2 regions of the Terrabacter terrigena genome follow, and region 1 is predicted to be linked to the other one. Evidence: predicted binding sites of a transcription regulator. Region 1 holds the regulator's gene; the other holds the start of a gene.
What was found. Region 1 encodes LexA, which represses DNA repair genes until DNA is damaged. Its sites were predicted from a motif close to TCGAACANNTGTTCGA; they were not measured.

Region 1 (4,201 bases):
GCCGGCACGCCGTCACGAGGACCGACCCACTCGGGCCGCTCACGAGTCAGGGCGCGCCGCTCCTCGTCGGTCAGGGACCGCCACCACGCCGCCGAGGCGAACACCCCTGCAGCGGTCGGGGGCGGCACGGGCCAGTCGCCCACCCCGACCTCGGCCCACGCGGGCGAGCCGTGGGACGCCGCGGCCGTCGACGCCGTCGTCGGGCTCCTCGTCGATCCGCCCGGCTCGGCCGTGGACACTCCGCGGGCGGCGACCAGGAGCACCCGGTGCAGCTCCTCGTCGGTCTGCGTGGCTGCACGCCGAGCCTGCTGGAGGCAGGCGTCCACCTCAGCCCTGAGCAGGTCGTCGAGGCGCGCCCGGTGGGCTTCCCCGACGCCATCGCCGAGTGAGGCGCGAACCGGGAGGAACAGCCGGCCGTCGTCGTCGACCCACGCGCCCTCGTCGGCGGCCCGGCGGTCCGCGCGCCCCACGAGATCCAGGGCGCTCTGGAGCCGCTGCGCCGCGTGCCCAAGGGCATGGCCTGCCACCGCGATGCTGCCCGCGAGCTGCCCCAGCCCGGCGACCACCGTGCCGTAGCGGTCTGCCGCCGCGCTCGAGCCGGCACCGGACCAGCGAGGGGCAGCAGCCCGCCGCCAGAGCACCAGCTCCGCGAGCACGAGGAGCCTGCGACGGCGCGCCTCCAGACGCCGACTCACCTCGAGCAGCAGCTGCGGACGGCCGGCCCGGATGTCGCGCACGGCGATGCCGCCGCCCATCGCTGCCGCAGTCATCACGTGCTGCCGTCGGCGCCACCGCGGACGACACCGGGGAAACCACTCCGGGCGCCACCCCCAGTACTGCCCGCAGCGCTGCCCCCAGTGCTGCCCGCAGTGCTGCCCAGCACCTGTCGCGCCGCCTGCTCGACTGCGTCGTAGCCATCGGCGGCCAGGCTCACGAAGCGACCGAGCTCGCGCAGCTCCCACTGCGTCGACGCGAGGCGCGTCTGCCAGGCGGCCGCCACCTGCGGCAGGCCCGAGGCGCAGCGGCCCCCCGGCAGGGCCGCCCCGACCGGGCGGAGGTCGTCGACGACCCCGAGCCGGCGCACCTGGGCCAGGACCTCCTCGATGGTGGCGGCGCTGGCTCGCAGCGTCGCGGTGTCGATCTCGTATCTCATCCCCTGCTCCCTTCCCGAGAGCAACCACGCTAGGTCGCCGGTGGCGGACCCGGTCGGCGTCATCCACAGCCCCGATGGACCGAGCGGGTGGACAGCAGAACGCCGCACCCCCTCCTCGGGGGTGCGGCGTCCGGGCGGGAACGACGGGGTCGAAGCGCCGCTACCGCCAGCCGCTGGAGGTGGAGCCAACGCGGCCGATGGGGTGGGGCGAGGCGAGCGCACGGCGAGTGCACGGCATACGCAATGAACCTCGAGCCCCGGTGATCCTGGAGAGCCCGGGCGTCACCGACCCGGGATGACGAGCTGCTGCCCGACGTGGATCTCGGTGGTGCTGAGGCCGTTGGCGACCTGGAGCTCGACGACGCCGTCGGTGACGGACAGCTGCGGCAGCTCGTGTGCGGCGATGCCCGACAGCGTCTGCCCCGAGGTGACCGTGACGGTGCGCGAGCCGGATGACGCCGACGCGAGCTGGCCGGCCAGCCCGACCGCGAGCAGCGAGACGACCGTTGCGACCAGCAGCGCGACGACGAAACGACCGAAGCGGGTCAGGCGAAGCGGCGGCCGCGCGGACCGGGCGGCGCGGACGGCCTCGCGCCCGGTCGGGACGAGGACGAGGTGCGGGCGCGCGACGGGCCGCGGCTCACTGGTCTGCGGCTGACGAACGGTCTCGAGGACGATGGCGCTCATGGTGACCTCCCCTTGCTCCTGATCTGGCGAACACGTGTTCGATAGAACGTCTGTACGATTTGTAGCACGTATGTTCGAGGAAGTCGAGACACGCATCGAACAGGTGTTTGGCAACTGTGTTCGAACCTCGGTACTCTTTCCTCACACCACACACCTCACCAGCCACCACTGACACTGGCCCTCGAGCAGCTCGCGAGCCGCTCACGAAGCCGGTCCAGCGCACGGTCTGACGAGCCGACGAAGGGGACACCATGGGCGTGACCGAGCTTCCCGATCGCGAGACCGGCGGCGCACTGACCGTGCGTCAGCGGCGAGTGCTCGAGGTGATCCGCAACTCCGTCGACCGCCGGGGCTACCCGCCGAGCATGCGCGAGATCGGCGACGCCGTCGGGTTGGCGAGCCCCTCCAGCGTCTCCCACCAGCTCAACGCCCTGGTGGCCAAGGGCTACCTGCGGCGCGACCCCAACCGCCCCCGCGCCCTCGAGATCGTCTCTCCTGACGCGACGGCCGAGGAGGTCGGGAGCCGCGGCGGCGACCACTACGACACCGAGACCGACTCGGGGGACGCCCGTCCGGAGGCCTCCTACGTGCCGGTGCTGGGGCAGATCGCCGCCGGCGTCCCGATCACCGCCGAGGAGGTCGTCGAGGACGTCTTCCCGCTGCCCAAGCAGCTCGTCGGCGAGGGCGACCTCTTCCTGCTCAAGGTCAACGGCGACTCCATGGTCGACGCCGCGATCTGCGACGGCGACTGGGTCGTGGTGCGCCAGCAGCAGCACGCCGAGAACGGCGACGTCGTCGCGGCCATGCTCGACAACGAGGCCACCGTCAAGACCTTCAAGCGTGTCGACGGCCACGTCTGGCTGATGCCGCACAACGAGGACTTCTCCCCCATCGACGGCGACCACGCCACGATCCTCGGCAAGGTCACCGCGGTCCTGCGCCGCATCTGACGGGCGGTCCGGCCGCGGCCCTTCCAGCAGGCGCATCGCCGCGGCGGACGCCAGACTCTGAGGACGTGAGTCCCGCAGAGGAGACCGCCATGGCAGCCGGGCGCACCCGCGACGTCGTCTACACCTACCGCTACCTGCGGGGCGCGATGATCGCCCTGCTGCTCATGCTGTTGCTGTCCGTGGCCTACCAGTGGTGGTGGGAGACCGACCACAGCTGCTGGCTCGGGTCGATCAGCGCCTACTACTACACGCCCGCGAGAACCGTCTTCGTCGGCTCACTCTGCGCGCTGGGCGCCAGCCTCATCGCCTACAAGGGGCACTCCTCCGAGGAGGACGTGCTGCTCAACTTCTCCGGCTTCATGGCGTTCGTCGTCGCCATGGTCCCGACGGTGCCCGACAACCGCTGCGGCCCGAACGCGTACGCCCAGACCCCGAGCGAGATCGCCGCGGCGGTGCGCAACAACATCTGGTCGCTGGTGGTCGTCGCGGTCATCGCGGCCGTGATCGTGGCAGCGCTCAAGCGGGGCGCCATGATGCGTGACGCGTCAGCCCGCCCCACCGCGCGGTCGGTACTCGTGACCCTGGCGTGCGGCGGCGTGCTGCTCGTCGAGCTGACCCTCTTCCTCGTCCTGCGCGACCGCTTCATCGCCCTGAGCCACGGCATCGCCGCCGTCACCATGGTGGCCGGGATCATCGCCGTCATGGTCCTCAGCGCCCTGCGCACCGTGGAGCGCCACCGGGCCGTCGGCGACGACGACGGCCGCGGCTACCGCCGCATCTACCTCGCCATCGCCCTGGCTCTCACGCTGGCGCTCGCCGCCACGGTCGTCGCCAAGCTCACCGTCACCGGCTTCGCCCACGTCGTCCTCGTCGCCGAGGTCATCGTCATCGTGCTGTTCGCGACGTACTGGGGCGTCCAGACGAAGGAGCTGTGGGACCTCGGCGAGGTCTCGGCCGACGAGGCCCGCGACCTCGGCGCCCCCGCCGAGTAGGCCACCTCGAGCGCCGAGGCCGAGCCCGCACCCCCAGACCCGGCCCGTCAGAGCCGCGCGTCGTCGGGCCCCGTCCCGACCTCCGGCAGGACGGCACACCACCTCGGCTCGCCCTCGGGCGGGCACCGGCGTCGCCCCGATCAGTGACCGAGCGCCTCGCGCAGCGCGGTGAGGGTGTCGCCGAGCGGCGCGTGGAGGCGGATCGTCGCCTCGGCGTCGCCCCGGGTTGCGGACCGGGTGACGATGGCGACGGGCACGTCGCGCTGGTGGGCCCGGCGCACGAAGCGGTAGCCGCTCATGACCGACAGCGACGACCCGAGCACGAGCACGGCGCCGGCCGCCTCGACGAGGCCGAAGCACCGCTCGACGAGCGCCCTGGGCACCGACTCGCCGAAGAAGACGACGTCGGGCTTGACGGT
Region 2 (4,201 bases), on a different contig from region 1:
CCTTCGATGGGGCTGGCCTCGTGCCAGCTGGATCCACCGTCGGAGAAGGTCCTGTGCCAAGGCCCTCGCGGTCGTGGGGGCGCCCTGTGAGCTCGTGCGTCTTGCTGTGAGCCATCCAGCGAGGTGTCCCCGGTCGCCCTGACCCGGCGGTCAGGTCTCCTGGTCGAAGGGTCGTTCGGGGCCGCGCTCGGCCGGTGGCACCGGGGGAGCGCCGGACGAGCGGTCGCGGCCGAGGCCCCGCCCGTGTCGGCGCCCGGGTTCGGGACGCGGCCCGCCGGCTCCGGCCGACGGTGCGGCGATGCCCATCCGCTCTCCCCAGGCGTCGTAGCGCCGCTTGTAACGCCTGATGCGGGCCGCGAGCTTGTAGACGAGGAACGCGCCGAGGGCCAGGAGGAGCAAGGCGATCGCCGCGGCCCACCACGGGTGCGCGATCGCGAGTGCCATGACCCCCGTGACCGTGACGTCCTCGGTGGTGCTGACGACGACGTTGCTCGCCGGTTCGGGGGAGGTGTTGACAGCGGCTCGAAGGCCGGCCTTGATGCCGTGCGAGATCAGCGCCGTGACGCCTCCGGTGGCGGCACCGATCGCCGCGTCGAGCCCGGCCGTCTCGTGGCCGATGAGGTAGCCGATGGTCGCGCCGACGGCCGGCCTGACGACCGTGTGCACGGAGTCCCAGACGGAGTCGACGTAGGGGATCTTGTCGGCGAGCATCTCGACGGCGAAGAGGATGCCGGCGGCGATGAGGACGTCGGTGCGGGCCAGGGCGTCGGGGACCTGGCTGAAGCCCCAGATCTTGTCGGCCAGCCCGAGGACGAGCACGACGGCATACGCGTTGACCCCGCTGCCCCACCCGGTGGTGAAGGCCATGGGGATGAGCTCGGCGCCCACGGCGCTCCTTCGGTCGTGCGCCGGTCGCAGGTACGCCGGTGCATCCAGTGCCCGGACCGGTCGGCCGAGCTCAGGTCCAACGTCACCGACGCTCCCGTATTCCCTCGCGGCGTGCAACGGGACGCGCTGGCGGGAGGGTGGCCGGCCGCGGGCAGCGGAACGGGTCCGATCCGTGAGCGGACAGGACCCCTGCGCCTCTCCGTTCGCGGACCGGACCCGCGGCCCCAAGCCTGCCGGGGCGCGGACGGGCGAACCTGAGCACGGTTACTCAGGTTCGCCCGTTTCGTGCACGTGTGCCGGGTGGCCGGCTGCGGGGTCAGCTCTCCTGCGGGTCGTGGGTGAGGAGCCACGACTGGAGCCCCGCGAGGTCGTCGGTGTTGTAGACGTCGACACCGGCCGCGAGCTCCTCGGCCCAGACCGTGTCACGGGTGTCGCCGGTGGCGTCCGGCGTGGCCCAGAAGCGGATCTGGAAACCTTCCGCGTGGGCTCGGTTCACGTACGAGCGGAGCAGGGCACGGTGGGCGTCGGTGAACGGTCCGCCCGTGTAGCCGACGGCCGACCAGTTGTTGCTGACGAGTGGCATGAGCGTGGGGGAGATGCCCTTGCCCAGGTCGGTGAGGCGGCCGTCGTAGAAGGACCGGCGCGTCGTGGCCGCCTGCATGGCCGGCAGGTCGCGGTTGCCCGAGACGACCGCGGTGACGGCTCGTTGCTGCACGCGACCCTGGCGGTAGACGGTCATCAGCTCGGGGTACGCCGCCAGCTGGCGCTCGATGACCGGCCAGGTGGCGGGGCCGTCGGACTTGACGTCGATGAGCAGGCGCAGCTCGCCGGCCCAGCCGGGGTAGACCGACCCGCCGTTGGCGCGGAACCGCTTCACGAGCGGGTCCAGGTAGTGGCTCCGGAGGGTCCGGGTCAGGTCCGGGCCGTCGTGGCCGAGGTAGAGCTCGCCGTCGACGAGCCAGACGTCGGCCTCGACCGAGGTGAAGCCGTGGTCGAGGGCGTCGGTGAGCGGCCGTGCGTGCTCGTAGTCGTTGTGGGCGTGGGCCCGTTCCAGGGGCTGGGCGGTGGCACGGTCCGGGTTGCCGGTGGCACGGTACGGGTTGCCGGTGGCCTCGAGGGCCGTCGCCGTGGCGGTGCCACCTCCCGTGACGAGGAGGGTCGTGGTGAGGACGATGAGGACGCGTCTGAGTCTCATGCCCTCCACCCTGTTGGTCCGGTTCTGCCCGTCGGCCACGTCGGGGTGAACGGCAGGCGACGGTTGTGGACCGGGCGTCCTGGCCGTTCTTGACACGGTGTCGGCGCCGGGGGTTACGCTCTTCACATCGAACAAGTGTTCGAACTTTGTTGGTTTCGTCAGTCAGTCGTCGGTTGGTTGTCGGGCCGCCCGTGTGGGGCGCGGGTGGTCCGGGTCGTGATGTCCGGCCCGACGTGTCCGAGGGAGACGTGTCGTGGTGCGTAGGTTCAGTGACTCCGTCCAGGTGAGGGTTCGGAGAAGAGAGCAGGAGCGGGAGAAGGGCCGGGAGGAAGAGGCGCCCGGGTCCCCCGCGGGGCAGGCGCCGGAGGCGTTCATCTGGCGCGGTCGCCTCTACGTCGTGCGCGGCGTCCTCGCCCAGTGGCGCGAGCGGCGCGCCTGGTGGCGCGACGCGCTCGAGGCCGACGAGGCGCAGGTGCGCCCCGGCGAGACGCTGGTCGCAGCAGCGGCCGAGCAGCACGTCTGGCGGGTCGAGGCGAGCCCGGGTTGGTCCTTCGCGCCCGGGGTCTACGACCTCGCCCACGACGAGTCCCCGAGGGGCGACCAGTGGTCGCTCGTCCGGGTCTCCGACTGAGACCGACATGAGACGAGAGAGGAGAGCAACCACCATGACAGCCGCCCACGACCTGCGACGTCCACCCATCTCGGCCGCCGTGCTCGACCTGCTCGAGCGGGGCCGCGCGACCCTCGAGTCCGCGTGCCGCACGAGCGATGCGTCCGAGCGCTACCGCGACTCCCACCTCGGCGCCCTGCGGGCTGCGGCGGCCCTCGTCGCCGCTCGCACCGTGCCGTCGCCCCGTTCCCGGCCGCGCAGCGTCTGGCAGGTGCTGCCCGGCGTGGCCCCCGAGCTGGGGGAGTGGGCCGCCTTCTTCTCCGCGTGCTCGGCCCACCGGTCGGTCATCGACCGAGGCGGTCACATCAGTGCCCGCGAGGCCGACGACCTGCTGCGTCAGGCCGAGATGTTCCTCGAGATCGTCCAGGACCTCCTCGGGGTCCCGGCGACCATGCCGTTGCCGCAGTCGATCACCCCCGTCTCGGCCACCCCCGTCCCGAGGAGCCGGGCGAACAGCGCGTGAGCAGCATGACCACCACTACCGCTTCCAGCACCACCGGCACCGCAACCGGCACCGCAACCGGCACCGCACCCGGCACCGCACCGTCGCCGGTGGAGGGCATCGGCCCGGCGCGCCGCCGTTCCACGGCAGGTCACGGTGAGAGCTTCGTGCACCTGCACGTCGCGTCCGGCTACTCCATGCGCTACGGCACGGCCAAGCCGCACCAGCTCGTCGAGCGAGCCGCGGCCTTCGGGCAGCCGGCCCTCGCGCTGACCGACCGCGACGGGCTCTACGGCGCGGTGAAGTTCGTGCGCTCCTGCATGGAGCACGACGTCGCGCCGGTCCTCGGTGTCGACCTCGCCCTCGGGCTTGAGCACCCCGAGCGACAGCGTCGACCCGTGCGCACCCCGGTCCGCGGTGGGGCACTCGTCGACCCCCGCCTGCCACGCGTCACGGTGCTGGCCCGTGGCAGCGCCACCGGCCTCGCACCGGGGCAGGGCTGGGCCGCCCTCTGCCGGCTCGTCACGGCGACCCACCTGCGTGGAGAGCGCGGCAACCCGGTCACCACCGCGGGCCTCGTGGCCGAGCACGCGCGTCCGGTGGCCGGCGGCCCCTCCCGGCTCGTCGTGCTCCTGGGGCCCGACTCCGACGTCGGCCGCGAGGTGCTCGCCAAGCGACGCGACCGGGCCAGGGCGGCGCTGGAACGCTGGGTCGCGCTGCTGCCACGCGATGCCGTCGTCGTCGAGGTCGTCTGCCACGGCGGGCCCGAGCACCAGCCCGGCAGCCTCGGCCAGGCCGGGCGGATGCTCGCCCTCGCCCGCGAGGTCGGTGTGCCGAGCGTCATCACCGCGGCGGTGCGCCACGCCGACCCGCAGGATGCCGCCATCGTCGACGTCCTCGACGCCGCACGCCGGCTCGTCGCCCTCGATGCGCGCCACCTCGACCGCGTCACCACGGCGGGGCACCTGTCCCCGACGCCGCTCATGCACGCCCTCGCCCTCGACGT

Region 2: a site for LexA is predicted at 2,211-2,226, ahead of ACFQ2V_RS06830 (DUF6504 family protein). Genes of this name have one in related genera too.

Annotation. Positions count from the first base shown of each region.
Region 1 covers NZ_JBHTKH010000009.1:124,693-128,893, reverse strand. Annotated here, with positions in the region: gene ACFQ2V_RS14680 (alpha/beta hydrolase) at 1-770, opposite strand, end outside; gene ACFQ2V_RS14675 (hypothetical protein) at 770-1,153, opposite strand; gene ACFQ2V_RS14670 (LysM peptidoglycan-binding domain-containing protein) at 1,436-1,840, opposite strand; gene lexA (transcriptional repressor LexA) at 2,092-2,790, shown strand; gene ACFQ2V_RS14660 (hypothetical protein) at 2,880-3,782, shown strand; gene ACFQ2V_RS14655 (Sir2 family NAD-dependent protein deacetylase) at 3,923-4,201, opposite strand, start outside.
Region 2 covers NZ_JBHTKH010000003.1:193,114-197,314, reverse strand. Annotated here, with positions in the region: gene ACFQ2V_RS06840 (DUF4126 domain-containing protein) at 151-888, opposite strand; gene ACFQ2V_RS06835 (phosphatidylinositol-specific phospholipase C/glycerophosphodiester phosphodiesterase family protein) at 1,205-2,083, opposite strand; gene ACFQ2V_RS06830 (DUF6504 family protein) at 2,337-2,714, shown strand; gene ACFQ2V_RS06825 (SAV_6107 family HEPN domain-containing protein) at 2,749-3,216, shown strand; gene ACFQ2V_RS06820 (DNA polymerase III subunit alpha) at 3,222-4,201, shown strand, end outside.